Regions from separate parts of the Bacillus sp. JZ105 genome, predicted to be linked through region 1. Evidence: riboswitches for the same ligand, from Rfam matches in the RefSeq annotation. Region 1 holds a riboswitch; each other region holds the start of a gene.

Region 1 (7,518 bases):
CTGCTAAATATTTCACACTTGCTTCAAGTGATGCTTTCGCTACACCCATTACGTTGTAGTTTGATACAACACGCTCTCCGCCTAGGTATGTAAGCGTCACAATGCTTCCACCCTCTGTCATCAATGGACGTGCTGCTTTTGCTACAGCTGTTAAAGAGTATGCACTAATGTTGTGCGCCAAAAGGAACCCTTCACGGTTTGTATTTAAGTATTCGCCAACAAGCTCTTCTTTGTTTGCAAATGCAATGGCATGCGCAACGCCATGAATGACTTGTACTTTCTCTTTAATTGCAGCGAAACATTTTTCGATTTCTTCGTCACTTGTCACGTCACATGGAAGAATAATTGAATCATTACGCTCAAGTGTGCTTGCCAGCTCTTTTACCGATTCAGCAAGACGATCTCCAACATAAGTAAAAATCAAACGAGCTCCAGCTTCATGAAGTGAGCGGGCAATTCCCCAAGCGATGCTTCGTTTATTGGCAACACCCATAACCACGATATTACGGCCTTCTAAAGAAAAGTTCATATGTAATAAAGCCTCCTATTTTTTCAAGACATAGTATTAGTACCTGATCATAATATTATCACAGATCATAAGAGAATGACAATTTCCACCGAAAGAAAGTTTCATTTTCGCGAAAAAACCGCCCTCACAAGTGAAGACGGTTCGATTCCCTTATCGTTTGATTCTGTTTTGCTGATAAGCAAAATGGTTCGTAGGCCCATGTCCAGATCCAATACGCAAAGGGAATTTAATGGCTTCATGAACAAAGGTTTCTGCTGTTTCAAAGGCTTCCTTCATCGAATATCCTTTCGCAATTTCAGCTGTTAATGCTGCTGCAAACGTGCAGCCTGTGCCATGTGTATGCGGTGTATCAATATGTTCATTTGTGACTTCAATAAAGCCTTTTCCATCATACAGCAGGTCTGTAATCATCCCATCAGATGGACCATGGCCGCCTTTGATCACGACATGTTTCGTGCCGAGCTCATAAAGGCGCTCCGCTGCCACATAGCGGTCCTCTTTCGTCTGAATACGTATGCCTGTCAGTACTTCTGCCTCAGGAAGGTTCGGCGATACAGCATAGCTGACAGGCAGCAAGTGTGTTTTCATTGCAGCGACCGCATCTTCATTTAATAAAGAGGCCCCTCCTTTTGCGATCATGACTGGATCTACAATCAGCCTCATATCATATTGAACCGTTTTTTCAGCTACAATCTTGATCATGTCTGCACTCCACAGCATCCCTGTTTTGACGGCATCTGGCAGTAAGTCTTCTGCCACTGCATCTATTTGGCGCTCTAACGCCTCAATCGAAAGCGGGTATATCCCGTGAACACCTTGTGTGTTTTGCGCAGTAATTGCTGTGATCGCAGACATTCCGTACACACCGAGCTCCTGAAAAGTTTTCAAATCTGCCTGAATGCCTGCTCCGCCGCCAGAATCAGAACCCGCGATTGTGAATGCTTTTTTGATCGTCATTTCTTCACACCTCTCATTAGCCAATCCATTGATGATAAATGGTTCTTGCTTTGGCAATATCATTCGTACCATGAACAAGCGCTCTGCCATCTTTAAATAAGACAAGCTTAAACTCATCCTTTTGACACGAAAGCAAATATGGATTTTCAAGCACATCCATTCCTGCTTTTTTTAACCGAAGAGCTACTTCATGTAAAGGCGGTGGTGTTTCTGATGCACTGCGGATTTGTACCGTATTGCGGCCGCATAGTACATCTGCCTTCGCTCTCCTGTCATATGAAAGAAATGGATAGGTCTTCAGTCCACAGCTTGGACATTGCTTCTTCTTTAAAGACGCGGCCGACCGAATGTCAGAGCGTTCATTTTTCCATAAATCGAAGGATTTTAATATTGGCGTCACTTGATGTCCTGTTAAATATTTAAGTGCATCTGCCACTTGATATGCGGCTACCTGCTGCACAACTGGACTAATGATACCTGCTGTATCACATGTCATGCCTTGTGCGGGTAAATGTTCAAGCAGACAGTGTAAACACGGCGTCTCACCAGGGATCACTGTGAATTGAATGCCATAACTGGCTACACAGGCCCCATAAAGGAACGGAATTTGATGTTTGACAGCGGCATCATTTGCAATCATTCTTACCTCAAAATTATCCGCTGCATCGACAATGATCGAAGCCTCACTGACAAGCTCGTCAATATTGTGAGCCATCACATCGATTACGATTCCTTTGACGTGCACGTCACTGTTTACTTGCTTGAGTCTTTTTTCAGCCGCCACAGCTTTTGGCAGCCGATCCTTCACGTCTTGCTCCGTGTAAAGCTGCTGACGCTGAAGGTTGCTCCATTCAATATAATCTCGGTCCAAAATGGTGACAGATCCAACGCCGGCACGAACGAGCATTTCAGCACTTGCGGTTCCAAGTGCCCCCGCTCCAATAATGACCGCCTTTGAGTCATTTAGCCGCTTTTGCCCCTCTGTTCCAATTGGCTGAAAAAGCTCTTGGCGTGAATAACGAGTGCTCAAAATGACGGCATTCCTTCCTGTGGACTGCTCGCTGTCCCATAGTTTTTCAGCGGAATACGTCCTGCCTCGTAGCCTAGTCTTCCTGATTCAATCGCGAGTTTCATTGCTTTTGCCATTTTCACAGGATCCTTTGCACCAGAGACAGCCGTATTTAGTAATACAGCGTCTGCTCCAAGCTCCATCGCATAAGCTGCATCCTTCGGAGAACCTACGCCAGCATCAATAATGACCGGCACCTTCGCCTGCTCAATAATAAATGAGAGATTCAAAGGATTTAGTAAGCCTTGGCCTGAACCAATCGGTGAAGCACCAGGCATGATGGCATGGACACCGAGTTCTTCTAATTTTCTTGCCAGCACCACATCATCAGATGTATATGGCAGCACGATAAATCCTTCTTCGAGCAGCATTTCAGATGCTTTTAATGTTTCAACTGGATCTGGCAGAAGAGACCTTGAACAGCCAATGACTTCTACCTTGATCATGTCACAAAGCCCAGAAGCCTTTGCTAAACGGGCAATACGCACTGCCTCTTCTGCTGTACTTGCTCCAGCTGTATTCGGAAGCAGCGTATATTTTGATAAATCAAGCTGCTCCAAAAAATTAGGCTGAGATGCTTCGAATATGTTCATTCTTCTGACGGCAAAGGTTAAAATTTCGGTTTCCGATACGTTCACCGCTTCTTTTTGAACCTCAAATGATGGGTACTTTCCTGTTCCGAGTAATAGTCTTGATGTGAATGTTTTTCCGCCAATGTGCAGCATTGGATCATCCTCCTCCTACAAAATGAACGATTTCAATCGTGTCATTTGGTTGAATTTCTACTTGTTGAAACGCTTCTTTATCAATGATTTCATGATTCTTTTCAACGATCACCACTCGGTTTTCAAGCTGATAGGCTGATAGCAGATCATAGATCGTTCCATTCTCTTGATCGAAATCAACAATTCTGCCATTCAATTGAATCTTCATACGAATAGTGCCTCCTTTCGTCCAATTCGAAACGCGTGAAGCCATTCTTCTTTGACCGGTTCGTCTAATATTAGGTCACGAATGATTTCTCCAGTAATCGGCGCAAGTAAAATGCCGTTTCTGTAATGCCCTGCAGCAAAAAGAATACGCTTGTCTTCTGGATGTCTTCCGATATAAGGATGCCGATCATTTGTCGCCGGACGAAGGCCTGCCCAGCACTCTTCAATCGGCATCTCCTTAATAGAAGGCATAAGCTGAGACGCCTTTTGAATCACAGCTTCCATGCCGCCAAGCGTTGGAACAGCCTGCCACTCGTTTGGCTTCATTGTTGCGCCGATGACAAGCTTTCCGCTATCTCGCTGAACGATATAACAATGATCATGATAAATGGTGTGTGCGAGCGCCGGACCATTATTCCATACAGACACACATTCCCCTTTGACTGGATAAAGAGAATGCGATAATCCGAGTTCTTCAAAAAAACGGCCAGACCAAACACCACTTGCGACTGTCAGATCATCACATGTGAATGTTCCCTTCGTTGTTCTGACAGTTAACGCTTCTTTGTCCCGCTTCACTTCGATCACAGGTGTACACTCTTTCACATCTGCCCCGTACCGAACCGCCGCCTGCCATAAAGCCCTGCATACAGCGTAAGGCTCCACATGCACATCCTCTTCAATCAAACCTGCTCCCAGCATGTGATCTGTAACTTGAGGCATACATTTTTTTACACTGCTTGCGTCAAGCCATTGAAATGTAGACAAATGCTGCATGCGGCAAAGGGCTTGTTTCTCTTCTTCTGTAAAGGCGACCTTCATGATACCGCCCGCTGAAGTCCGAATATCAATGCCTGATTCATGCAGAAGATCGACTTTTAATTTTTTGTATAATGCCTGGCTTGCTCTGCCTGCCTGAAAGAAAACATCCTCATGACCCTCTCCTTCAGCATGTGCACCGAGCATCCCGGCAGCCGCACTTGTCGTTTGCTTCCCTATCTCATTCGCTTCAAATAAGACCACCTGTTTTCCTGCTTTTGCAAGGTGATAGGCGATGGAGACCCCTATGATTCCACCACCAATGATTGCAACGTCATAATGCTTTTTCATAAGGATTCTCCTTTACCTTTTCAGAAAATGCTTGTGCCATCATACGCGGCTGATGATGAGCAAAAATCCCAGACATGACAGCAATTCCTTTCACATTTGCTTGTTTCAATTCTGGAACTCGTTCTGGGGTCACCCCGCCGATGGCCACCACTGGAATCGTTAGTGCAGAAGTCAGTTCTTTCACAAGATGTACACCTCTTGCCTGAAGTCCTGGTTTACAAGAGGTAGCATATATGTGCCCAAACATGACATACTCTGCTCCATTTTTCTCTGCTGCTTTCGCTTCTTCTATCGAATGGACAGATACTCCCGCATGAAGGTGAGGAAACTTTTTTCGCAGTTCTTTTGGCGAAAAGCTGTGGCTCGGGAGATGCACCCTGTGAATATTGGTAAGCAGCGCAACGTCTACTCGGTCATTAATCACGAGCTTTTCTTTCGGTACACCTTCTAAAAGAAGATTCTTCACGAGATCAACAAGCTCACTCGCTGTTTTAGACCGTTCCCGAATATGAATAAAATCCACTTCAGACGCAATGGCTTTTATTTGTTTGATCAGTTCACCCGCAGGAAGCGAATCATTTGTCACTGCGTGGAGTTCCATTTGCACCAACCCCATCTAAGCATGCTGTTTGCCACATTTCTTTTTGATACGCCATCTCCCAAAAATGATATTCGTAATAGCTTGAAATCACAAAATTTTCTTTCATATTGGCCCGTACATGGTCTGGTGCTTTTTCCGCTAGTTCATCAAAGCGGTTCACCTGTTCGAAGACGAGTTCCTTAAACCAATCGCCTCCATATGTCAAAATCCATTCTTGGTAAATCGGATGGTCAGGTGTTGTTTGTTTCAGCTTTTCACCTACCTCATAATAGAGCCAGTAACATGGTAATAATGCGGCTAAAATCTCTTCAAACCGTCCGCTTTTTACAGATCGGTACATATGAGAGGTATACGCATAAGCAGTGGGAGAAGGCTTAAAGTTCTCAATGGCTTCATCAGAAATTTGCAGAAGCTCTGTAAATTTCCTATGCAGCGACAGCTCTGCTTCATACGTGCCCTGGGCATGATACGCCATTCTGCCCGTCGTATGTAAGTCCTCACTCATCGCCGCTCCATATGCCTGCACCTTTGCAAAATGAGTTAAATAATACGAATCCTGCATCACGTAATAGGTGAAACGATCGAGTGAAAGTGTGCCATCTCCAATCCCTTTGACAAAAGGATGTGTAAAGCTTCCATTCCACCATGTTGCTGCAGCCTCTTTACATTCTGTTGAAAACGTCATATTCCTCTCCTCCTGTTTTTCCATATAAAAAAGCCACTTTCCGCGTGGAAAGTGGCTTGGAATTTGTAAAAAGCATAGTCAAAAACCGCACCACTTCCCTACGCAGGTATGAACCTGTTCAGGTAATGAGGGTCTAAAAGTCGACACTTTTATCTCAGCCCTTATAAAGGACTCCCCTAGTGGATCAAATATATGATGTTGTACCTCTATCTTAATCAGGAATTGGTCATTGGTCAAGGGTTCATTGTCATTCTAATTGGGCTCTTAGACCTGCCACATACTCACGGGAGCCCGATACAAGCACACGGTCACCGCTTCTAAGTGTCGTATCACCATGCGGTACTAAGCTGTCTACTCCTCTGAAAATGCGGACAAATACCAAATCACCGGTGAAAGGGAATTCCCTCAGCATGACATTATGATAACGATGATTGTTCATTTGAATTTGATACAAAGAAGAATCCTCATTTGTTAGCAATCGAATCGCATCAGGTGCTTCAATCAAAGCTCTTAGCACCGTTTTAGATGAAAGGAAAGTAGAAAACGTATCAATGCCCGCTTCCTTCAATGTCAGCTCTGCCTCAGCTTTATTGACACTTGCAATGACTTGTTTCGCTCCTTCCTCTTTTGCAAATAAAGCAATTTCCTTATTTTTCGTCTCACTGCCTGTTGCGACGACAAGGACATCCTCTTGGCCGACGCCTGCCTTTCTCAGCGTCTCATCGTCGTATTGTTCAATTGATTCGACTTCAAAGATAGAGTCTGCCAGCAGCGCTTCCTTATTTTCTTGAAACACATGCAAAATCCGAATGTCATATTCATCCTGATGTAAATCAAGTGTGACAGGTAAGGTCAGTTGATTTGCTCCAATAAAGGTCACACGCTTCTTATGGCTTGCCGCTTGTTCTTTTTTAAACAGCGCTTTAAACCAAACAGGTGTTAAAATACTCGTTAACACAGCAACTAAAATCAGCGCTCCTGACATTTTATGATCAATGACACCGAGCCGCTCACCAATCGTCGCAGCTGCTATGACGAGAGATAACGTAGAAGTTAATAAAAAGCCGGAGCCAATGACCTTTTTCATGTCATACCATTTTTTCAAATAAAGAATCGGGATGAGCTTACTTATAAGCAGCGCAATAAACAGCAGCGGAATCATGATCATAATGCTTGGGTCCTTAAACAGTGCCCATATATTCAGATCTACTCCGACCATCACAAAAAAGATCGGGATTAAAAATCCGTAGCCAAATGAGTCCAGCTGCTGAACGAGCTCTTTATTTGGCGAAAGAAGGGACACAAGCACACCAGCTAAAAACGCCCCAAGAATATTTTCAGCGCCGAGTGATTCAGATAAGGCAACTAAGACTATAATGAGAGTAAAGATTGCCCTTGTCCCAATTTGCACGGTTCCTTTAGACATCGACTGAAAAATTGACTTTGTCTTAAATACGCGGCCAAATAAATAAAGAAGAATGCCTGCAGCGAATAATAAGAGCAGGAGCCACATGTTCCCTGTTCCATCTCCATAAATGGAGGAAAACACAGCAAGTAAAATCATCGTGACCAAATCGGCAATGACAGCTACAAGCAGAATGATTTGACCGATATTCGTCTGCATCAACTTTTCCT
Region 2 (7,518 bases), 1.3 Mb from region 1:
GATGTCCTTTTGCTAGATCAGCAGCATGTGCGGCAATTTTATAAGCGATCACGCCTTCTCTCACATCTTCTTTATTCGGCAGACCTAAATGCTCTTTTGGCGTTACATAGCACAGCATGGCTGTGCCGTACCAGCCGATCATGGCCGCACCGATGGCGGATGTAATGTGATCATACCCCGGCGCGATATCTGTTGTAAGAGGCCCTAATGTATAAAATGGTGCTTCCTTGCAAATGTCCATTTGCTTGTCCACATTCTCTTTAATTTTATCCATTGGGACATGGCCGGGCCCTTCAATCATCACCTGCACATCATGTTTCCAGGCGATCTCTGTTAATTCACCTAACGTTTCCAGCTCTGCAAACTGCGCCTCATCATTGGCATCAGCAATCGAGCCTGGTCTAAGTCCATCTCCAAGTGAAAAGGCGATATCATACGTTTTCATAATTTCACAAATATCTTCAAAGTGCGTGTAGAGGAAATTCTCTTGATGATGAGCAAGACACCATCTTGCCATAATCGCACCGCCTCTTGAAACAATTCCGGTCACCCGATCAACTGTAAGCGGAATATATCTTAACAGCACGCCCGCATGAATTGTAAAATAATCTACACCTTGTTCTGCTTGTTCAATTAATGTGTCTCTGTACACATCCCACGTCAAATCTTCTGCGACTCCATTCACTTTTTCAAGGGCCTGATAGATAGGAACGGTTCCTACTGGGACGGGGCAATTCCGAATGATCCATTCTCTCGTTGTATGAATATCCTTTCCAGTAGACAGATCCATCATTGTATCTGCCCCCCATCTGATCGCCCATGTCATTTTTTCAACCTCTTCATTAATGGATGATGTTACAGCTGAATTGCCAATATTCGCATTGATTTTGACATGAAAATTCCTTCCGATAATCATTGGTTCACTTTCTGGATGGTTAATATTCGAAGGAATAACGGCTCTTCCGCTCGCTACTTCCTCTCTAACAAACTCAGGGCTTAGCTCTTCTCTTATTGCGATAAACTCCATTTCAGGCGTAATGATGCCTTTTTTGGCATAATGCATTTGCGTTACGCGCGCTCCTTGTTTCGCGCGGAGCGGCTTATGATGAAAATCAGTTTGGACAGAATGGAAGGACTCCTTCTCCCTTGACCGATATCCGTTATCTTCCGGTTTTACATGACGCCCTTCATAGCTTTCTGTATCTCCTCTTTCTTCAATCCATGCTGCCCTAAGACGCTTTAATCCTTTTGTGACGTCAATATGAACGTTCTCATCAGTGTACGGTCCACTCGTATCGTATACACGGGCTGGTTCATTTTTTATGTCGCCCGCCTCTGTCACAGTATGTGAGAGCACAATCTCTCTTTTCGGTACTAAGATATCGGGCCTTGATCCTTTCTCATACACCTTTCGGCTGCCGTCAAAGCTGGATAATAATGATTGGTTGGATGGGACACTTTTCTTTTCCTTCATTTGCTGTTCTCTCCTTTTCTTCTTGTCACCGGACAGGATGGAATCAGCACCAGCAAAAAACCAGGCTCTATTTAAAGAACCTGGTTTCGTCGTCAGAAATAAACATGCATATCATTGATAGGATACATGCATCATCTTCAACTTCCCCACGCTGGTACGAGCCAGATCAGGTCCAAAGGGTTAAGAAGCTTATGCTTCTCTCTCAGCCCATTTACGGGCACCCCTAGTCACTTTTATTGATTTCCACATCAGTGTAGCATAGAGACATCATGAAGAAAAGAAGATTCAGGAAAATAGTTCCTTTCCCCTATAAGCGTTATGGATCATGTTGATATACAGTCTTCTATACATCATCTATCTCTATCATTTCAATCAAATCTGAAATAAACATTGATCCTTTTCTCCTGTTATGTATAATTAATCTAAACGGAGAATTTTTATACAATTTATTCAAAGGAAGTTCTAGTCGATTGCAAACATTTCTCACATTTATCGTCGTAGGATTCTCAATTGCTCTGCCTGTTGGAGCAATCACGGTTGAAATGACAAAACAGGGACTCAAAAACGGATTCTTTCATGGTTTAACTGTCGGAGCAGGCGGTATGACCATAGACTTATTACTTATTTTGGCTTTATATGCTGGATTTGCTCAGTTTTTATCTTTGCCGTTTGTTCAAATCCCGCTCTGGCTGATCGGAGCTGTATTTTTAATGATTCTCGCATACGATTCCATTAAAAATGCGGATCAAGATATCCATTTAGCAGGAGAAAAGGTCAATAAATCATTCGCAAAAACATATCGAAACGGCTTGCTCGTGGCGGTATCTCCTGGAAATCTTGTGTTCTGGGTTTCTGTTTTTGGGGCTGTCCTTGCGGATGCGTATACAAAAACAGACTCATCTGAATTTATGCTGGCTGCCGGCGGTATTTTGGCAGGGATTCTCCTTCATGACATCGGTCTTCTCACACTTGTATCCTTAACTAGAAAAGTGATGAATCGGACGATGATCAAGTGGACATCCATTATTGCTGGTATTTTATTACTAGGGTTTGGCTGTTATTTCTTTTACGAATTTTATATAGGCATCAAGGTTTATTTTTAAGAAAAGGCTAAAGTTCGTGATGAACTTTAGCCTTTTTGATGTCAAACTACCGGGTCATGCCTGTTTGGCCTGTTTCAAATTGCGTTCTTCTCATGTCTCTAAAGCGTGTGAATGCACCTTCATCTTTTATGACTTGGACTGCTCTTCCATCCGCATAACGAGTCGCTGCTTCTTCTACTTGTGATACACCTTCCGACGTCAGGCGGCCATCTGATTTAATGGCAATATACACATTCTCATCCGTCACCATGACTTGAGAGTCAGCCACGTGATTCATTTTATTGATGCGGTTGGCAATTTTTCTTGAACGCTGGATGTTCTCTTGTTTATCATAGCCTGAGAACGACATTTGGTTATGATAGTTCATATCTCCATGACTGTAGCGTCCATCTCCACCTGTGAGAGGGATTCGATCATCAGCTTGAGGACGTGTACGGTAATCAACATTCGTTGTATTTCTCCCGTTCATTCCCTCCATGAGTTCAGAAACTGGTCCTTGATGATCTTGGTTGTTGTCTTCCGCTCGTTGATTCGAATGATAACCAACCGGCTGGCCTGATTGATTATGACGTGTATCGACACCTGCGTTATTATTTGCACCACATGCCGTTAAACCAATAGGAAGAAGCACTAATGCGATTGTTTTTTGCCATTTTTGTCTCAAACGAAAAACCCCCTGTACAAATTCAATCTCATGAGCGCGAAACAGGCTCTGTTTTAGCATGTACAGTTAGGAAAAAAATCAAGCTGTCAGTTATAAACAAAAAAAGGAACGATTGAGATCGTTCCTTCCGACTGGTGACAAATGCTAAAATGTTCTTGATTTTAGCCATTTGTCTTCTTTTCAGCGTAATAGAAAACCTTTGCAATCTAGGAGGCGAGCACCGGAACGGAGCGAATTTGACATTCGTGAGTACCGGCGCGCAGACCTGACACCGAATGCGAGGGTTTGTCTACACGCTGAAAGGAACGATTGAGATCGTTCCTTCTGTCATTAATCTTCTTCTTCTTCCTCCGGCCTTGCAAAAACGGATTGACCTGGATATGACTGCATGTAAGGCTGAGCTGGATAAGCACCCATTTGGCCATAAGGAACAGAATTCGGATAATGTCCCAGCCAAGGCTGATGATGATGCTTCATGCCATCATCGCATCCACAATCTTCCTTGCCATATGCTGCATTTGAAACGTTTGGAAAAAAGCCTTGATTTGCGTTGGCATTTGCATTGGCATTCGGATGCATATGGTGATGCCAGTGATGTCCGTCGTTTGCATGGTGCTCATGATTTTCTCCGTAGTAAGCAGGCGCTTGATACGCAGGATAATACGGATGAGCTGGGTATGGATATGGCATCATATGATGGTGATAATATGGATGGATAGGATAACATAAGCCTGATCCCGGTAAAATTGGCGATGCCGGCACCATTTGCTGCGGATATGGATACATCGCCGGCATGTAATGACCATAACCAAAATAAGGATCATATGGTTCATGATGATGATGCTGGTGATGATGCTCGTTATTTTCAGCCATTCCCCCTACCGCTGCCCCTCCCACATTTGGCATTTGCGGGAAGTTAGGAAGGTTCGGATAATTGCCATGCTCCATGTCTTTTCCCTCCTCTTTTTGATGCGGAATATGAATAAACGGATCATACCCCTTTGCCACTTCATCTTTTAGATGACCTTTATTTTCATGATGAAAATGGTCCTTGTGATCTTTATGTTCCTTATTTTCATGATGGACATGACCCTTGTTATCTTTGTGGTCTTTATTTTCATGATGAAAATGATCCTTGTGATCCTTTTTGTCATGAACATGATCTTTCTTCTCATGAACGTGATCTTTTTTCTCGTGATGATCTTTTTTGGGAGGAGGTGTGAATGGCTGGTAGAGATTGGTCTGATAATAGTTCACATCCACTTGCGGAAAAACTGGCTGCTCGATTTTTGGCACTGGCGGTACATATGGTACCGGTTCATTTGGCTTTTCCTTCGGTTTCGTATCTTGCACTTGCACGACATCTTTTGGCTTTTCTTTCACATACGGATGTTCTTTCGTTTTTGGCATTTCTTTTGCTTTGTGATGATCTGTTTTCACAGGAACACCACTAGATGGAATTTTAATCTTCATACCCGGCATGATCAAATCAGGATTACTGAGCTGTGAATTTAGTTTTTTCAATTCTTGAAAGTCGACTCCGTATTTCTTTGAAATTTTCCAAAGGGAGTCTCCTTTTTGCACAATATGAATTTTCAACGTTTTCCCCTCCTATGCAAAACGTGAACGTAACGGTTATGTCAGAAGTACAATATGTTTCAACATAAATTTATGCCTATTTACAAGCCGATATGATAAAAACTTGTTTTCTGATAGGAGAGGCTGATTCATTATTTAATGGCGAGCATTTTCTCGAGTGCAAGCAAAGCGTCTTTCGTGATGTCTTCATTGACCTGTATCAACCCGGCCGGCTGACCCTTCTCAATGCTTTCAAGCGACCATAACAAATGAGGCAGATCAATCCGGTTCATAGTCAAACATGGACACATATCCGGATTAAGGGATTCAATTTGTTTATCTGGGTGCTGCGCTATGATCCGTTTGACTAAATTCATCTCTGTTCCAATCGCCCATTTGCTTCCTGCTGGCGCCTGTTTGATCGTATCAATAATAAATTTTGTTGAACCTGCTAGGTCAGAAGCCCTTACGACCTCATGCGTACATTCAGGATGAACAAGAATTTGAATGTCACGGTCTTTTTTTCTCATGTCTTCTATATTCCGAACGGTAAACTTCTCATGTACGGAGCAATGGCCTTTCCATAAAATCATCTTGATCCGGGAAAGCGGCTGATCAGTGATAAGCTTTTCTTCTATCTGATCCCAGACAGCCATTTCTTCTAGCGGAATACCTAAATCAAAAGCCGTATTACGCCCTAGGTGCTGATCAGGGAGAAAGAGAATCCGCTCTTTTTGCGTCAGCGCCCACTCGAGTATTTTTTTAGCGTTTGATGAAGTAACAGTCGCCCCGCCATGCTTGCCGACAAATGCTTTAATGTCTGCTGTTGAATTGACGTACGTAAGCGGAAGTATTGTATCCCCAAACAGATCAGTGAGCTGCTCCCATGCTCTGTCTGTTTGTTTCATGTTCGCCATATCTGCCATGGAACAGCCTGCCCTCATATCTGGCAATACAACGCTTTGATTCTTGTTTGACAGCATATCTGCCGTTTCTGCCATAAAATGAACACCGCAGAACACAATGTATTCAGCCTCATGATTGTCAGCAGCTATTTGCGCCAGCTGCAATGAATCTCCTGTTGCATCTGCAAATTCAATGACCTCATCCTTTTGATAATGGTGGCCTGGTATAAAAAGCTTTGAACCAAAAGCCCGCTTAATGTCTAACACTCGCTGCTTCATCTCATCATCAGAGCGGTGTTTATATTCATCTGGCATCATGACTGCATGTTGATTGGCTAATATATTAAGCATGGACATGAGTTGTTCCCCCTTTATGACTGAATTCCATATTCATACTAAAATCAAATGCTGGAGCAGAATGTGTCAGAAAGCCAAGCGAAATAAGGTCGACTCCTGTGCCCCTGTAGCTTGGCAATGTCTCTAGCGTGATGCCTCCTGAAGCCTCTGTCAGAATGGACTCTGGTGTCATTTGTTTAAAACGCTTTACCTCATCCGGAGAACAGTTATCAAACATGATGACATCCGCTTTTGCATCAATGGCTTCCATAAGCTGCGTTTCTGATTCAATTTCCACTTCAATTTTCACCATATGACCGGCATATGCTCTCGCTTTCTCTACAGCTTCACGGATAGAACCGCATGCCGCAATATGATTATCTTTAATCATCACCCCATCTGATAAACCAAAGCGATGATTCTTTCCACCGCCCGTCTTCACTGCATATTTCTCTAACATACGCAAGCCGGGTGTCGTTTTTCTCGTATCACAAATCGTAATAGACGGGTCAGCTAATCTGCGGACCGCCTCATGTGTTAAGGTGGCGATACCTGTCATTCGCTGCAATAGATTTAAAATGACCCTCTCTCCCTTTAATAAGTCGTTGACTGAGCCCTTTATTTTCGCCAGTACCGCGCCTGAATGAATCCAATCACCTTCTTGAAAATACAGCTCCGTTTGAATCTGTTCATTCAACAGGCGGTACCCTATATCAATCACTTGTGATCCTGCCAATACACCAGATTGTTTCGCAATGATAAAAGCTGTTCCCTTCTTGTCTCCAAAGATGGCATCTGCTGATACATCTCCAAAGCCAATATCTTCTGTGAAAAAATGAGTGAGCATTTGTTTTAACTGTAAACGTTCCATTTGGCACCGATCCTTTCATTTTTCATGATATGAATGTGACCTTTTTCATGAACAATCTGCCTGCCCCGCCACAACGCATCGCTCCGCTCTGGATAATCCATTCGATAATGGCCGCCTCTGCTTTCTGTACGGAGTAATGCAGATTTGGCAAGGCAAACCGCTAATGCCCATTGATTGCTTAATTCGATCTGTTTATTTGTGATATCCTTCACATTAATTTGCTGAAAATTGACATGCTGTAACGAATGAAGCAAGGTCTGCAAGCCTTTTTCATCTCTCACAATGGCCGCAAATGTAGTCATCCATTGTCTCAGTTGAGATGTTGAAATCATTGGGACCATCCATATTTCTTGAATTGAAAAAGGTGGACTTGTTTCTTTCTGTTTAGGCAGTTGTTCAATTCTCTGTGCCGCTTTGCTGCCTAACACGAGACCTTCCAGAAGAGAATTACTCGCCAATCGATTCGCACCGTGTAAGCCAGTACAGGCCGCTTCTCCAATGGCAAATAGCGCTGGAACAGTCGTTTCTCCATATTCATTGACGCGAATGCCGCCCATTAAAAAGTGCATACCGGGGGAAATTGGCAG
Region 3 (7,518 bases), 1.4 Mb from region 1:
CAGCACTGCTTGCACTCATTGCACTGATGCTGGCGATCTAATCTTAAATAAAGCCGCCCCTAGTGAGGGCGGCTTTTATCTTTTTCGAAGACCCATCAAACGAATAATGGATGTTAGACAAAGGGCTACGGCAACGGCCAAAATGATTTTTCCGTACATGACCCCCGTTAGGTTCATCAAAAAGACGGCCAATATAATACAGAGCGTGATGATGATCATCACAATCGAATAGGTTTTCATCTCTTTTCCACTCCTTTAAAAATCCCCTCATGTGACGAGAGAACTGTCAATCTTTCCTCATATTATATCACTCAATGACAATTTTACATGAAATTCCCTACCAATAGAATGTGACATATTGATTAGATTTGGAGTCATACCATATTTTTTAGAAAATCGGGTATAACATAATGAGCTGGCCTAAAGTCATATTGCTTGATATTTAATTGTGCAAAATATAAAATAGCCACAGGATAAATCGAAAGGATGATCAAGATGAGTAAGAAAGTGTTATTAGTATCGACAAGCAGCCCGGAAATGAATGGACATCCAACAGGCTTATGGCTAGAAGAGTTAGCAGAGCCATTTCATATTTTTAAAGAAAATGAACTAGAAGTACAAATTGTCTCTATTCAAGGTGGCACTGTACCAATTGACAAAAATTCAATTCCTGAAGGTGTCCCAGCGCAATATCAAGATGTATATGAATTACTTCAAGACACAAAGGCGCTTACAGATGTGAATCCCGCAGATTATGACGGCATTTTCTTTGCTGGAGGGCACGGCCCTATGATCGACTTTGCGTCTAATCAACTGGTAGCGGATGCGATCTTAGCGGTTTCAGATAAAAATGGTGCGATCGGAGCCGTTTGTCATGGTGTTTCAGCATTCGTTGATGTGAAGGACCAAAATGGCAAATCATTTATCAAAGGCAAAAAAATCACAGGCTTCACAAACGAAGAAGAGGAAGCCGTGCAGCTGACATCAAAAGTTCCATTTTTATTGGAAACAAAACTTCGTGAGCAGGGGGCAGCGTTTGAAAAAGGAGATGCCTTTGCGCCATTTGCTGTCGTTGACGGACAAATCATCACTGGACAAAACCCGGGATCAAGTGCAGAAACAGCACGCTTGTTTGTCAAAACCATTGCATAAAACGATCAAAAACCAGTCGTAACTCATGCGGCTGGTTTTTTTGTTATAAAAATGTCCCAAAAAAGACCAAAACAATAATTAGAATAATGGTAAAATAATCACAGGGTAAAAAAACCAAATGAGGAAAAAGGGGATGTTCCTGTGAGAGCATTTTATGTCAAAATCACCGCAGCTTTACTGTCTGTTTTACTCGTCGCAACAGGTTTGTTTTCACCAGCATTAAAAGCAGAAGAAGCACCGAAATCAGAAGGGAAAATATCACCACTGACAGAAAAAGCGATTCAGCAAGTGCAAGAATCGTTTTTGAAGCAGGATGAAGGAACCGCTATTCAACAGAAGCAAGTGAAAAAATCATTTAAAGTGAATAAGAAGAAAGGAATCAGTATCAAACGAAAAGCTGCTAAAGAAGGCAAAATGCGCACGTCTGCCGTTCGCTCCATTGATGGACTAGCTATTAATCAATCGGCTGTCTTAACAGAGGACGACCCAGTTGATTTATGGTTTTTAAGCACATCTTCACCTCAGGCACTCATCAGCCGGATTACCTCTTCAAACCCTGATTATTTTGTTCAATTATTTGTTGTTGATTATGAAACAGGACAAGCCTACCCGACAGATTTAATTCAACCGGCAGGCAGCCTGCTTGGATTGACCAATTTACCAGCAGGTGATTATGCATTCGGTATTACAAGCGGCGGAGAATTTGGAGACTCCTACACGATACAAGTGAATGCAAAAAACCCGCCCAATTTCACGGGGGCTGTATCCCTTTCGTCCACCTTGCAATATTTTGTAGCTGAGTATGCAAACGGTGATGTTTTCGCAAATGGTACAAAAGTATACAATAAGCAAACAAAGACCGCCGATTATAAATGGGAGCGTGTGTTTTACTTCTCATATGATGGAAAATATGAACAGAGAACTCATTCTGCTCCGCTCCATATGCCAGTTCCTCTGAGGCCATTCTCGTCTACTTAGATGTGGAGACTTTATTTATGTATCATGAATCATCGTTTGCTAGCGGGCAGTACTACCATAGTAGCTTTGTTGATACACTCGGGAAGACAACACCAAGACGCTTAGATATTGATGATATGACAAATTACGGTGATCATATTTTAGCTGTAGATTTAAAAACAGGAAAGCCGATTGATTTCTTCAGTGTGCTGAATTTCTACTATGCTGCAGGGATCGAGAAGCTGCCAACAATCAGAACGTTGAATTAAGAAAGGCGGTTGACATCAAATCGCCACATGTGTAGAGTAAAGATAATTAAATGACAAAAGTCCACTAGGGGAGTCATGTATGACTGAGACAAGAGAAAATCTTGGACCCTTTGAACCTGATCTAGTTCGTACTAGCGGAGGGAAGTGGAGCTGGACCTTGTCTTATTCATGATTGAATCGATAAGAAGGCCGCTCCATTTGGGGTGGCTTTTTCATTTATTCAACTGAAGAAGAGGAGGCTTTTTTTATGACATTTTCTACGCAATTAAGGAAAGAAGCAGAACCGTTATTTGAAGCCATTTATCAGCATCCGTTCGTCAGAGGCTTGGCAGCAGGAAAGCTGGAAAAGGAACAGATCATTCATTACGTCAAACAAGATGCAGAATACTTACAAGCATTCATTAAAATTTATGCAGCAGCACTCAGCAGATGTACAGACAGAGAGGATATTGCGTTTTTCCATCAGCAGATTGCGTTTGTACTAGATAGTGAGACGCACCCTCATCAAAACCTTTGCCGAGTGGCAGGAGTCGCATATGATGAGCTCCAAGGTGCTTCTTTGGCTCCGAGTGCTCACCACTATATTCATCACATGCTGCAAGTTGCGCAAGAGGGCACGCTTGGTGAAATCATCGCTGTCCTGCTTCCATGTCCTTGGACATATTGGGAAATAGGGAAACGAATGCTTACAGATGTGCAGCCAGACCCGTCACATCCGTTTTATGAGTGGATCACGTTTTATGGAGGATTAACTGATTCTGTCACAGGTGAGCTTTGCAAGCGGCTCGATCAATTGGCGGAAGCAGCAAGTGAGAAGGAAAAGGAAAAAATGAAACAGCACTTTATCTTAAGCTGCCAGCTCGAGTACAAGTTTTGGGAAATGGCCTTTACTATTGAAGAGTGGCCAGTTCAACTGGAGGTGCATTCATCATGACATGGAAGATGAAAGAAGTCGTCCTTGCGGTCATTTTATCCGTTGCGTGTGGTGTGATCTATTTAGGATGGTCCACGCTATACTTACCGATTACAGCACTTGTGGGCCCAGCAGGAGGCAACATCATGTTTGGAATATGGGTCATTGCCAGTCCAATCGTTGCATATATCATTCAAAAGCCAGGGGCTGCTCTGATTGCGGAAACAGCCGCCGCGGCTGTGGAATTATTGACAGGCAGCCACTTTGGACTTTCAGCTCTGCTGATTGGTGTATGCCAAGGGCTTGGGGCAGAAATCGCCTTCGCTCTTTTTGGTTATAAACGATATCGCATGTGGACACTGATGCTGTCTGGTGCCTTTGCCGCTATCGGAGCGATGGCGTACAGTCTCGTGGCAAATGGCTTTGGTTATTACACGCCTCAAGTTTTACTTATGACTCTTGTGACTCAAATTATCAGTGGAATGATACTTGGCGGCTGCCTTGCGAAAGTGGTGGTGGACGCACTATCCAAAACAGGTGTACTAAATCAATATGCCATCATGAAAGAAAAACGAAACAAAGGTGAACAGCATGAATTCATTTCTCGCGTGCAATGAACTCTCTGTCCGTTTTTATGAACAGCCTAAGCCCGTTTTGCATCAAATCTCCCTTACGGTACAAAAAGGAGAAAGGGTGCTTATTTTAGGACCGAGCGGAAGCGGGAAATCCACGCTCATTTCGGTTCTGGCTGGAATCATTCCAGAGCATGTGGAAGCAGACATGCAGGGTGAAGTGGTGCTGCAAAGACATACAGGCGTCATGTTTCAAGATCCAGACTCTCAGTTTTGTATGCACCGCGTCAATGAAGAAATTGCCTTTAGCTTAGAGAACCGTTCTGTCCCTCGTGAAGAGATGGATGACATCATTCAGGAGCTCATGCAAAAAGTCCAACTGAATGTCGATCCGCAAACAGAGATTCATACTTTATCTGGCGGCATGAAGCAGCGATTGGCACTTGCTTGTCTACTCGCATTACAGCCGGATGTTCTATTCTTTGATGAACCGACCGCACAGCTTGACCCGGCAGGTAGAATGGACATATTTCAACTGCTGCAGCAGCTTGCAGCTGATCAGCATCAGACCATGATTTTTGTAGAGCATGTGCTTGATGGTGTCATCGAATGGATGGACCGGGTGATTTTATTAGATGATCAAGGCAGCATTTTAGCAGATGGAGCTCCAAAAGATGTGCTCGCGGCATATGAGGAAGAAATGAAAGAGGCTGGCATTTGGCGGCCCAAATTATTTCCCGAGAAATGGTCTACGATCATTCAAGATCCATTTCATCCACTGAGTCAAACTTTTATGCAAACCTTTGAAGCACGAAAAGAGCAGCGTGAAAAAGTGCCATCAATTGCACGAAAGACAATGGTTCGTACAGAAAATCTTCAATTAAGCTACGGGAAAAAAAGGATTATGAGTAACCTTCAGCTGGATATCAAAGCAGGAGATTGGGTGGCGATTATTGGAGAAAATGGGAGCGGAAAAAGTACATGTCTCAAACATTTGATCCGCTTAGAGCCAGCTAAAAAAGGTCATATATTCTTAAAAGAAATAGACCTTAAAAAATGGTCTGACCGACTACTCTATGAAAAAGCAGGCTTTGTGTTTCAAAATCCGGAGCTTCAATTTATTCAAGACACAGTATTCGATGAAATTGCCTTTGGCGGCAGACAACGAAACTGGCCAGAATCAGTCGTACAAGAAAAAACGGTACAGCTGCTGAAAGAGTTCGGTTTAGAGAAGCATGCAAAAGCACATCCCTTCACCTTAAGTTTAGGGCAAAAAAGAAGATTGAGTGTTGCCACGATGCTCCTTTTTGATCAAGATGTATTGCTGTTAGATGAACCGACTTTTGGGCAGGATGAAAAAACGGCGAAGGAATTAATGATTCGTTTAAAAGAGCGTCAGCGCCAAGGCACTACCATTGTGATGGTCACACATGATATGGAGCTTGTCGATGAGTGTGCCGATCAAGTGCTTCTGTTTCATCAAGGGAAGCATGTGTATGATGGCAGCCCTTATGATTTATTTTCAAATCAAGAACTTGTCGATGCTTATCAGCTGAGAGTTCCTTTACATTATCGCTATGTGGCAGAAAGAAAGGACGTGCTGACGATTGCAAAGTAATCACTCCTTTCTTTCCACTGTGAATCCAGTCATGAAATTACTCGCTCACATGCTTGCGATGGGCTGCCTCATGGCGATATCTGATCCTAAAACAACCTTTATCATCTGGCTGTTTGCTCTTGGCATTGGACTTGTTTTAGGTGGATGGAATATGAAGTATCTCGTTACAAGGCTTGTCCCATATCTCCTCTTTTTTATTCTCGTGTTCTGGATGATGGCGGCCTTCGGCAAGGGGGATCATACTATTTGGAAGTGGGCATGGTTTCATATCACAGAGGAGAGTTTAAGAAATGGACTCACCATCTCTTTTAGAATGCTTGGATTTGTGACATTTGGTCTCCTTTTTACGTCCACAACAGATTTGACGGCATTTATGATGAGTCTGATTCATCAATGCCGAGTGTCCCCGAAATGGGCGTATGGAATGCTTGCCGGCTTCCGATTTATTCCGTTATTTCAAAGTGAATTAAAACAAATGAAAGCTGCACATAAAATCAGAGGATACAAGCAAAAAAATAGCTGGAAAGCCTTTATGCGTTATGCCTTGCCCCTTTTTACACAAGGCGTACGAAAATCAGAACGCTTAGCAATTGCAATGGAAGCCAGGGGCTTCACAGGGACGAGAGAGCGAACGTATTATCATATTATCAGCACCTCATGGATTGACTATATGTATTTTTTTCTCATCGGTATCAGTGTCTTTATGTGCATTTACTTTGTCTGAAAAACACCCACATTCTCTTGATAGAATGTGGGCTTTTTATATGTCTTAGGTCATTTGATTGATATTAGTACACATTACAGGCTGTAATGGATCATATAACGAACCGATAAAGAAGGTATACTGAGAAAAAGAGAGGATGAACGTGAGCGAATGTCACAGAGAATTGATAACATAATAGACGCTTTACCAATCATTGGACTTGCTATGAGAGAGCAGCTAACCTTTTCTGTTTTAGGGAAAGAGAAGGTTCTTTATTATCAGCAGCATGGGAATATTAATTTAGGATTTAAAGCTGGTGATCCAGTAGATGCTGGATTCCACAACTTTGGCATGTTGAAAAATGGAAGAGAACCGTCGTTTTTCCAAGTTCCGAAAGAAGTATACGGGCTTCCAATGGATATCGTAGCCGTTCCAATTACTGATGAATCAGGTCAAGTGGTTGCTGCCTTCTGTGTGGCCTATGACCAAACGAATCAACAACGATTAGATCACATCATGACGGAAAGCAACGAAGCTTCCGAAAAACTAGTTGCTATGGTACAGCAGGTTGCCGCACATTCAGAGGAACTACAAGCGACAAGTGAACAAATTCTACAAAATACGAAAACTACTGTCGAAAATTCCTCTAAAATCAATCAAGTGTCCAATCTCATCAAAGGTATCTCTGATCAAACGAACTTACTTGGGCTCAACGCATCAATAGAAGCTGCAAGAGTAGGGGAAGCAGGAGCAGGCTTTGGAGTGGTCGCAACAGAAGTGAGAAAGCTGTCAACTCACGCGAAACAGGCGACGACTGATATTGAAACAGCCCTAAAAGATGTGCAGGGATCGATCAAAGGAATGGAAGAAGAAATTGCGCAAATTGTCGCTTCCTCTGAGCATCAGGCAGAGCTAGTAGGTACTTTCACAAAAATTATTGAAGGTCTTCACGAAACAAACGAAACGATGAGAGCATTAGCAAACGACTTAGTAAACTACCAAGTAAAATAAAAAAAGACAAAACCTCCAGCTGAATCGGAGGTTTTTTTACATGTTAAGAGGAGAAACTTGTTAGGATATTGACCGATTTATCACTGACAGGCAGTGTACACTTCTGTATGATAGAAAAAGAGAGACAAGTTTTGTCATTAGACCTATACATAAGGAGGAGATCATCGTGACACAATCAGCGAAGCTGCAGGAGATACTTGCACCCTACCGTCCGTTGTTAGATGAAACTAAAAAACCAATGATTCAATTGCAGATGAAACAAGGAAAAACAGGGCCATACGACAGCAAAATAGCTGGTGATCCTTACTTCCCGAAGAGCGACG
Region 4 (7,518 bases), 1.7 Mb from region 1:
AAAGATAAAGAGCGTTGCTGCAATTTTTCCCTTAAAATCTGCCCAAGCTCAGTTGTCTTCATATCCATCTCCTACGCCATCCTTTTCATTATGTATCAACTCTTCTATAGAAGAAGTCGTACCCAATATAAAGGTGTGTTGACAAAATGTCAACGGATATCCTTTATAGATTGAATTTTAAAAAATAAGAGTTTATCATAATCTAAATAGGATAAAAACAGTGAATAGGAGTGGCGCGGGTGAAGGTGAGACATGCGGTGCATCAGGATATTCCAAATATCGCTGAGATTCATGTGAAAAGCTGGCAGACGACTTATCAAGGAATTATTTCGCAGGAGTATTTAGATGGTTTAAACATTGAAGATCGGGAAGAGAGCTGGAGAAAAAGATCGCTTGAAGGCACGTTTGTCGCAGAAGATGCGGATGGCGTATTTGGTTTTGCTTCTTTCGGAAAACAACGTGACGAACGTTATTCTACATATGATGGAGAGCTATATGCCATCTATTTATTACAACAGAAACAGAAATCAGGTGCGGGTATTGCCTTAATTGCTAAAGGTGTCGATTATTTAATAGAAAAAGGGTATCAGAAGTTGATGCTATGGGTGTTTGAACAAAATTCGGCAAAACAATTTTATCAAAAACTTCAACCTAGTTTTGTCGTTACCAGCCAGTTCGAGCTGGCTGGCGAGAACCATAATGAAATAGGGTATGGATGGGAGCTGTCTATATTGAATAACCATGTACAGCGAATTAAATCGTCAGCTTCCAGTAATAATGAGAGAAAAAAGTGAAGAGTACAGCAAGCAACATGTAAGAAATAAACGGTGAAGCTTCTACTTTTCCTTTCACGCCTGCTATTTTTAAAGCTTCATAGAAGCCTGCCAAAAAATAAGCAAGACTGAGAATATAACAGCACAGCATAATGGAGTAAGGGCTCATTGTCGTACCTCCAGCATGAAATCTTCTACTATTAATAGATTCCATGGAGCAGCAAATTATGCATAAAAAAATAACCAGCTGAAATCAGCCGGTTATTTTTGATGAGGAAAAACCAAACGAGATGCACTTGGGATGAGTATGCAAAGAACGATACTGCAAATAATAAATGAAGGAACCATATATGTGCTGTTATAAATTAAAGAGTAGACCCATCCTGGTGTTCCTTTCGGTGCATATTGAGAAAAGAAAACGACGCCAGAAATAAAGAACGTCAGCAGCCTGAAGAAACTAGCAATAAAAACAGCTAAGGTAATATAGAAGAATTGCTGTTTTCGCTTTTGATCCTGAATGGCTTTTTTGATCAGTCCAGAAAACAGACCGCTTAAAGAAATGACAACAGATGCAACGAAGTAATCGAGGAATCCTTGAACAGGTGTAGCGATGATCGGGCTATTCATCAGCTGAAGACCTGCGATTAACACACCGATGATAAATCCGGTAGATATTCCCCATCTAATAGACATGAGAATGACGGGAATCATAATCAGCGCAAGAGAACCGCCATTGGGCATTCTTAAAAAGAGACCTGATAAGTAATCTAATACAAGTGCAAGTGAAGTCATAATCGCGATTTCCATCAGTCGTACCAATTGGTTTGATTGCTGCATAAAAAAATCTCCTTTTTCATGAATTGAGCAAGGAGAGACCATGTAAGGATGAGTATGTTATCCATAGAAAAACATATCGATTTGAATACGCCATATGTATTCAAGTGATTCCACATTCCTACTTCAGTATTAACTGACAGGTTCAAAGGGTCAGAACAACGAATGTTCACTCTCAGCACAAAGCTCCCCCTGCGGTTATTTAGTTTCATTCTATTATAAATATACTAAAGACCTGCAGGATCAACAATAGACAATTCCCGAGATAAGCAGCATTTGTATCAATATATAGGAAGAGATAAGGAAAAATAAATTATTTAGAAAAAATACTTGTTTCTTCTTTCAAAAGGTGTTATATTTGTATTCGCCGCTGAAACAGCGCGGTTGATAAATAACATTAAGAAAAAAGTTGTTGACTTTATCTTGGTAGAATGTTATATTAATAAAGTCGCCTCTGAGAGACGGCGAAGATGATCTTTGAAAACTAAACAAGACAAAACGTACCTGTTAATTCGAGTTTTTATAAAAAATCCTATGATATTTTATAGGTAGTCAGTCAAACTGGCGAGGCAGGAAATGATCACATGCTAAGTTCACTGCATCGTGTAGCAACGCATGTGTGATATGCATCCTGCATACCTCGGAGAGTTTGATCCTGGCTCAGGACGAACGCTGGCGGCGTGCCTAATACATGCAAGTCGAGCGGACAGAAGGGAGCTTGCTCCCGGATGTTAGCGGCGGACGGGTGAGTAACACGTGGGTAACCTGCCTGTAAGACTGGGATAACTCCGGGAAACCGGAGCTAATACCGGATAGTTCCTTGAACCGCATGGTTCAAGGATGAAAGGCGGTTTCGGCTGTCACTTACAGATGGACCCGCGGCGCATTAGCTAGTTGGTGGGGTAATGGCCCACCAAGGCAACGATGCGTAGCCGACCTGAGAGGGTGATCGGCCACACTGGGACTGAGACACGGCCCAGACTCCTACGGGAGGCAGCAGTAGGGAATCTTCCGCAATGGACGAAAGTCTGACGGAGCAACGCCGCGTGAGTGATGAAGGTTTTCGGATCGTAAAGCTCTGTTGTTAGGGAAGAACAAGTGCGAGAGTAACTGCTCGCACCTTGACGGTACCTAACCAGAAAGCCACGGCTAACTACGTGCCAGCAGCCGCGGTAATACGTAGGTGGCAAGCGTTGTCCGGAATTATTGGGCGTAAAGGGCTCGCAGGCGGTTTCTTAAGTCTGATGTGAAAGCCCCCGGCTCAACCGGGGAGGGTCATTGGAAACTGGGAAACTTGAGTGCAGAAGAGGAGAGTGGAATTCCACGTGTAGCGGTGAAATGCGTAGAGATGTGGAGGAACACCAGTGGCGAAGGCGACTCTCTGGTCTGTAACTGACGCTGAGGAGCGAAAGCGTGGGGAGCGAACAGGATTAGATACCCTGGTAGTCCACGCCGTAAACGATGAGTGCTAAGTGTTAGGGGGTTTCCGCCCCTTAGTGCTGCAGCTAACGCATTAAGCACTCCGCCTGGGGAGTACGGTCGCAAGACTGAAACTCAAAGGAATTGACGGGGGCCCGCACAAGCGGTGGAGCATGTGGTTTAATTCGAAGCAACGCGAAGAACCTTACCAGGTCTTGACATCCTCTGACAACCCTAGAGATAGGGCTTTCCCTTCGGGGACAGAGTGACAGGTGGTGCATGGTTGTCGTCAGCTCGTGTCGTGAGATGTTGGGTTAAGTCCCGCAACGAGCGCAACCCTTGATCTTAGTTGCCAGCATTTAGTTGGGCACTCTAAGGTGACTGCCGGTGACAAACCGGAGGAAGGTGGGGATGACGTCAAATCATCATGCCCCTTATGACCTGGGCTACACACGTGCTACAATGGACAGAACAAAGGGCTGCAAGACCGCAAGGTTTAGCCAATCCCATAAATCTGTTCTCAGTTCGGATCGCAGTCTGCAACTCGACTGCGTGAAGCTGGAATCGCTAGTAATCGCGGATCAGCATGCCGCGGTGAATACGTTCCCGGGCCTTGTACACACCGCCCGTCACACCACGAGAGTTTGCAACACCCGAAGTCGGTGAGGTAACCTTTATGGAGCCAGCCGCCGAAGGTGGGGCAGATGATTGGGGTGAAGTCGTAACAAGGTAGCCGTATCGGAAGGTGCGGCTGGATCACCTCCTTTCTAAGGATATATGGAGCAGCGTACGTTTTCGTCTTGTTTAGTTTTGAAGGATCATTCCTTCAAAACATGTCTCTAGCGAGACAGGATTGTTCTTTGAAAACTAGATAACAATAAGTAATACATTCACATTGAATGCAATGCAAAGTTCATCACACATAGTGATTCTTTCTAAAGTAAGAAATGGTTAAGTTAGAAAGGGCGCACGGTGGATGCCTTGGCACTAGGAGCCGATGAAGGACGGGACGAACACCGATATGCTTCGGGGAGCTGTAAGCAAGCTTTGATCCGGAGATTTCCGAATGGGGAAACCCACTGCTCGTAATGGAGTAGTATCCATACTTGAATACATAGAGTATGAGAAGGCATACCCGGGGAACTGAAACATCTAAGTACCCGGAGGAAGAGAAAGCAAATGCGATTCCCTGAGTAGCGGCGAGCGAAACGGGAACAGCCCAAACCAAGAGGCTTGCCTCTTGGGGTTGTAGGACACTCTATACGGAGTTACAAAGGAATGATATAAGCGAAGAGGTCTGGAAAGGCCCGCCAAAGAAGGTAACAGCCCTGTAACTGAAATGTCGTTCTCTCCAGAGTGGATCCTGAGTACGGCGGAACACGTGAAATTCCGTCGGAATCCGGGAGGACCATCTCCCAAGGCTAAATACTCCCTAGTGACCGATAGTGAACCAGTACCGTGAGGGAAAGGTGAAAAGCACCCCGGAAGGGGAGTGAAATAGATCCTGAAACCGTGTGCCTACAAGTAGTCAGAGCCCGTTAACGGGTGATGGCGTGCCTTTTGTAGAATGAACCGGCGAGTTACGATCCCGTGCAAGGTTAAGCAGAAGATGCGGAGCCGCAGCGAAAGCGAGTCTGAATAGGGCGCATGAGTACGTGGTCGTAGACCCGAAACCAGGTGATCTACCCATGTCCAGGGTGAAGTTCAGGTAACACTGAATGGAGGCCCGAACCCACGCACGTTGAAAAGTGCGGGGATGAGGTGTGGGTAGGGGTGAAATGCCAATCGAACCTGGAGATAGCTGGTTCTCTCCGAAATAGCTTTAGGGCTAGCCTCAAGGTAAGAGTCTCGGAGGTAGAGCACTGATTGGACTAGGGGCCCCTACCGGGTTACCGAATTCAGTCAAACTCCGAATGCCGATGACTTATCCTTGGGAGTCAGACTGCGAGTGATAAGATCCGTAGTCGAAAGGGAAACAGCCCAGACCGCCAGCTAAGGTCCCAAAGTATACGTTAAGTGGAAAAGGATGTGGAGTTGCTTAGACAACCAGGATGTTGGCTTAGAAGCAGCCACCATTTAAAGAGTGCGTAATAGCTCACTGGTCGAGTGACTCTGCGCCGAAAATGTACCGGGGCTAAACGTATCACCGAAGCTGCGGACTGTTCTTACGAACAGTGGTAGGAGAGCGTTCTAAGGGCTGTGAAGCCAGACCGGAAGGACTGGTGGAGCGCTTAGAAGTGAGAATGCCGGTATGAGTAGCGAAAGACGGGTGAGAATCCCGTCCACCGAATGCCTAAGGTTTCCTGAGGAAGGCTCGTCCGCTCAGGGTTAGTCGGGACCTAAGCCGAGGCCGAAAGGCGTAGGCGATGGACAACAGGTTGATATTCCTGTACCACCTCCTCACCATTTGAGCAATGGGGGGACGCAGGAGGATAGGGTAAGCGCGGTATTGGATATCCGCGTCCAAGCAGTTAGGCTGGGAAATAGGCAAATCCGTTTCCCGTAAAGGCTGAGCTGTGATGGCGAGCGAAATTTAGTAGCGAAGTTCCTGATTCCACACTGCCAAGAAAAGCCTCTAGCGAGGTGAGAGGTGCCCGTACCGCAAACCGACACAGGTAGGCGAGGAGAGAATCCTAAGGTGATCGAGAGAACTCTCGTTAAGGAACTCGGCAAAATGACCCCGTAACTTCGGGAGAAGGGGTGCTTCTTAGGGTGTTAAAGCCCCGAGAAGCCGCAGTGAATAGGCCCAGGCGACTGTTTAGCAAAAACACAGGTCTCTGCGAAGCCGTAAGGCGAAGTATAGGGGCTGACGCCTGCCCGGTGCTGGAAGGTTAAGAGGAGCGCTTAGCGTAAGCGAAGGTGCGAATTGAAGCCCCAGTAAACGGCGGCCGTAACTATAACGGTCCTAAGGTAGCGAAATTCCTTGTCGGGTAAGTTCCGACCCGCACGAAAGGCGCAACGATCTGGGCACTGTCTCAACGAGAGACTCGGTGAAATTATAGTACCTGTGAAGATGCAGGTTACCCGCGACAGGACGGAAAGACCCCGTGGAGCTTTACTGCAGCCTGATATTGAATGTTGGTACAGCTTGTACAGGATAGGTAGGAGCCTTGGAAACCGGAGCGCTAGCTTCGGTGGAGGCATCGGTGGGATACTACCCTGGCTGTATTGACCTTCTAACCCGCTGCCCTTATCGGGCAGGGAGACAGTGTCAGGTGGGCAGTTTGACTGGGGCGGTCGCCTCCTAAAATGTAACGGAGGCGCCCAAAGGTTCCCTCAGAATGGTTGGAAATCATTCGCAGAGTGTAAAGGCACAAGGGAGCTTGACTGCGAGACCTACAAGTCGAGCAGGGACGAAAGTCGGGCTTAGTGATCCGGTGGTTCCGCATGGAAGGGCCATCGCTCAACGGATAAAAGCTACCCCGGGGATAACAGGCTTATCTCCCCCAAGAGTCCACATCGACGGGGAGGTTTGGCACCTCGATGTCGGCTCATCGCATCCTGGGGCTGTAGTCGGTCCCAAGGGTTGGGCTGTTCGCCCATTAAAGCGGTACGCGAGCTGGGTTCAGAACGTCGTGAGACAGTTCGGTCCCTATCCGTCGCGGGCGCAGGAAATTTGAGAGGAGCTGTCCTTAGTACGAGAGGACCGGGATGGACGCACCGCTGGTGTACCAGTTGTTCTGCCAAGGGCATCGCTGGGTAGCTATGTGCGGACGGGATAAGTGCTGAAAGCATCTAAGCATGAAGCCCCCCTCAAGATGAGATTTCCCATTCCGTAAGGAAGTAAGATCCCTGAAAGATGATCAGGTTGATAGGTCTGAGGTGGAAGCGTGGTGACACGTGGAGCTGACAGATACTAATAGATCGAGGACTTAACCTATATTCTATTGTGAAGCATGAACATTGTTATCTAGTTTTGAGAGAACATTCTCTCCATCAGGTTTGGTGGCGATAGCGAAGAGGTCACACCCGTTCCCATACCGAACACGGAAGTTAAGCTCTTCAGCGCCGATGGTAGTTGGGGGTTTCCCCCTGTGAGAGTAGGACGCCGCCAAGCTTCTATAAGGATCAGTTCCAGTTGGAACTGATCTTTTTTGTGCAAGTTGAGGGTACATTTATGCACTTGTTTGATAAAAGATCGTGGCTTCATTTTATGTTCACAAGCAGCGTGTAAAATACTTGGATATAAAGAGAAAATGAGCCTATCGCATAAAACATATCTATAAAAAAACAATAGAGAGACAGAGTATCAGCTTATATAGGGAAATTAAAGATGTGTAAGCCTATAAACCAACAGACAAATCCTTTAAAGGTCCAATATTATAATAAAAGTTACCAGTTACAGCTGCCTTATTATCCGAGGTCACCCAAGCATTTTTCCCATGAGGAGCCTGCTTTTTGATCAAAGAATAATACTTTAAATATTTAAAAATGAAGCAAAACCTATAATCATCCCTAAAGCAAATAACCCCAAAATAGAATAAATAGTTAC

What was found. Region 1 has a riboswitch for thiamine pyrophosphate ahead of tenA (thiaminase II). Riboswitches for the same ligand answer to the same signal wherever they lie in the genome.
Region 2: it holds a riboswitch for thiamine pyrophosphate, as region 1 does, so the genes downstream of both, thiC (phosphomethylpyrimidine synthase ThiC) here and tenA (thiaminase II) in region 1, are expected to answer to the same signal.
Region 3: it holds a riboswitch for thiamine pyrophosphate, as region 1 does, so the genes downstream of both, tenA (thiaminase II) here and tenA (thiaminase II) in region 1, are expected to answer to the same signal.
Region 4: it holds a riboswitch for thiamine pyrophosphate, as region 1 does, so the genes downstream of both, thiT (energy-coupled thiamine transporter ThiT) here and tenA (thiaminase II) in region 1, are expected to answer to the same signal.

The regions. Positions count from the first base shown of each region.
Region 1 covers NZ_CP096387.1:1,172,117-1,179,634, reverse strand. The annotation lists gene fabI (enoyl-ACP reductase FabI) at 1-529, opposite strand, end outside; gene thiD (bifunctional hydroxymethylpyrimidine kinase/phosphomethylpyrimidine kinase) at 680-1,486, opposite strand; gene M1D81_RS05850 (thiazole biosynthesis adenylyltransferase ThiF) at 1,503-2,516, opposite strand; gene M1D81_RS05845 (thiazole synthase) at 2,513-3,280, opposite strand; gene thiS (sulfur carrier protein ThiS) at 3,285-3,488, opposite strand; gene thiO (glycine oxidase ThiO) at 3,485-4,597, opposite strand; gene tenI (thiazole tautomerase TenI) at 4,581-5,198, opposite strand; gene tenA (thiaminase II) at 5,173-5,883, opposite strand; TPP riboswitch at 5,962-6,071, opposite strand; gene M1D81_RS05820 (monovalent cation:proton antiporter family protein) at 6,131-7,518, opposite strand, start outside.
Region 2 covers NZ_CP096387.1:2,500,166-2,507,683, forward strand. The annotation lists gene thiC (phosphomethylpyrimidine synthase ThiC) at 1-1,474, opposite strand, end outside; TPP riboswitch at 1,601-1,709, opposite strand; gene M1D81_RS12880 (LysE family transporter) at 1,945-2,577, shown strand; gene M1D81_RS12885 (YhcN/YlaJ family sporulation lipoprotein) at 2,624-3,241, opposite strand; gene safA (SafA/ExsA family spore coat assembly protein) at 3,572-4,840, opposite strand; gene nadA (quinolinate synthase NadA) at 4,972-6,081, opposite strand; gene nadC (carboxylating nicotinate-nucleotide diphosphorylase) at 6,068-6,931, opposite strand; gene nadB (L-aspartate oxidase) at 6,913-7,518, opposite strand, start outside.
Region 3 covers NZ_CP096387.1:3,584,934-3,592,451, reverse strand. The annotation lists gene M1D81_RS18520 (DUF1304 domain-containing protein) at 1-41, shown strand, start outside; gene M1D81_RS18515 (hypothetical protein) at 76-240, opposite strand; gene M1D81_RS18510 (type 1 glutamine amidotransferase domain-containing protein) at 496-1,152, shown strand; partial or broken gene M1D81_RS18505 (hypothetical protein) at 1,294-2,378, shown strand; TPP riboswitch at 2,435-2,538, shown strand; gene tenA (thiaminase II) at 2,626-3,312, shown strand; gene M1D81_RS18495 (ECF transporter S component) at 3,309-3,908, shown strand; gene M1D81_RS18490 (ABC transporter ATP-binding protein) at 3,883-5,481, shown strand; gene M1D81_RS18485 (energy-coupling factor transporter transmembrane component T family protein) at 5,471-6,205, shown strand; gene M1D81_RS18480 (methyl-accepting chemotaxis protein) at 6,356-7,195, shown strand; gene M1D81_RS18475 (YwqG family protein) at 7,362-7,518, shown strand, end outside.
Region 4 covers NZ_CP096387.1:2,824,415-2,831,932, reverse strand. The annotation lists gene M1D81_RS14605 (DUF1232 domain-containing protein) at 1-68, opposite strand, end outside; gene M1D81_RS14600 (N-acetyltransferase family protein) at 240-794, shown strand; gene thiT (energy-coupled thiamine transporter ThiT) at 1,035-1,610, opposite strand; TPP riboswitch at 1,709-1,810, opposite strand; rRNA gene M1D81_RS14590 (16S ribosomal RNA) at 2,245-3,793, shown strand; rRNA gene M1D81_RS14585 (23S ribosomal RNA) at 3,976-6,906, shown strand; rRNA gene rrf (5S ribosomal RNA) at 6,968-7,083, shown strand.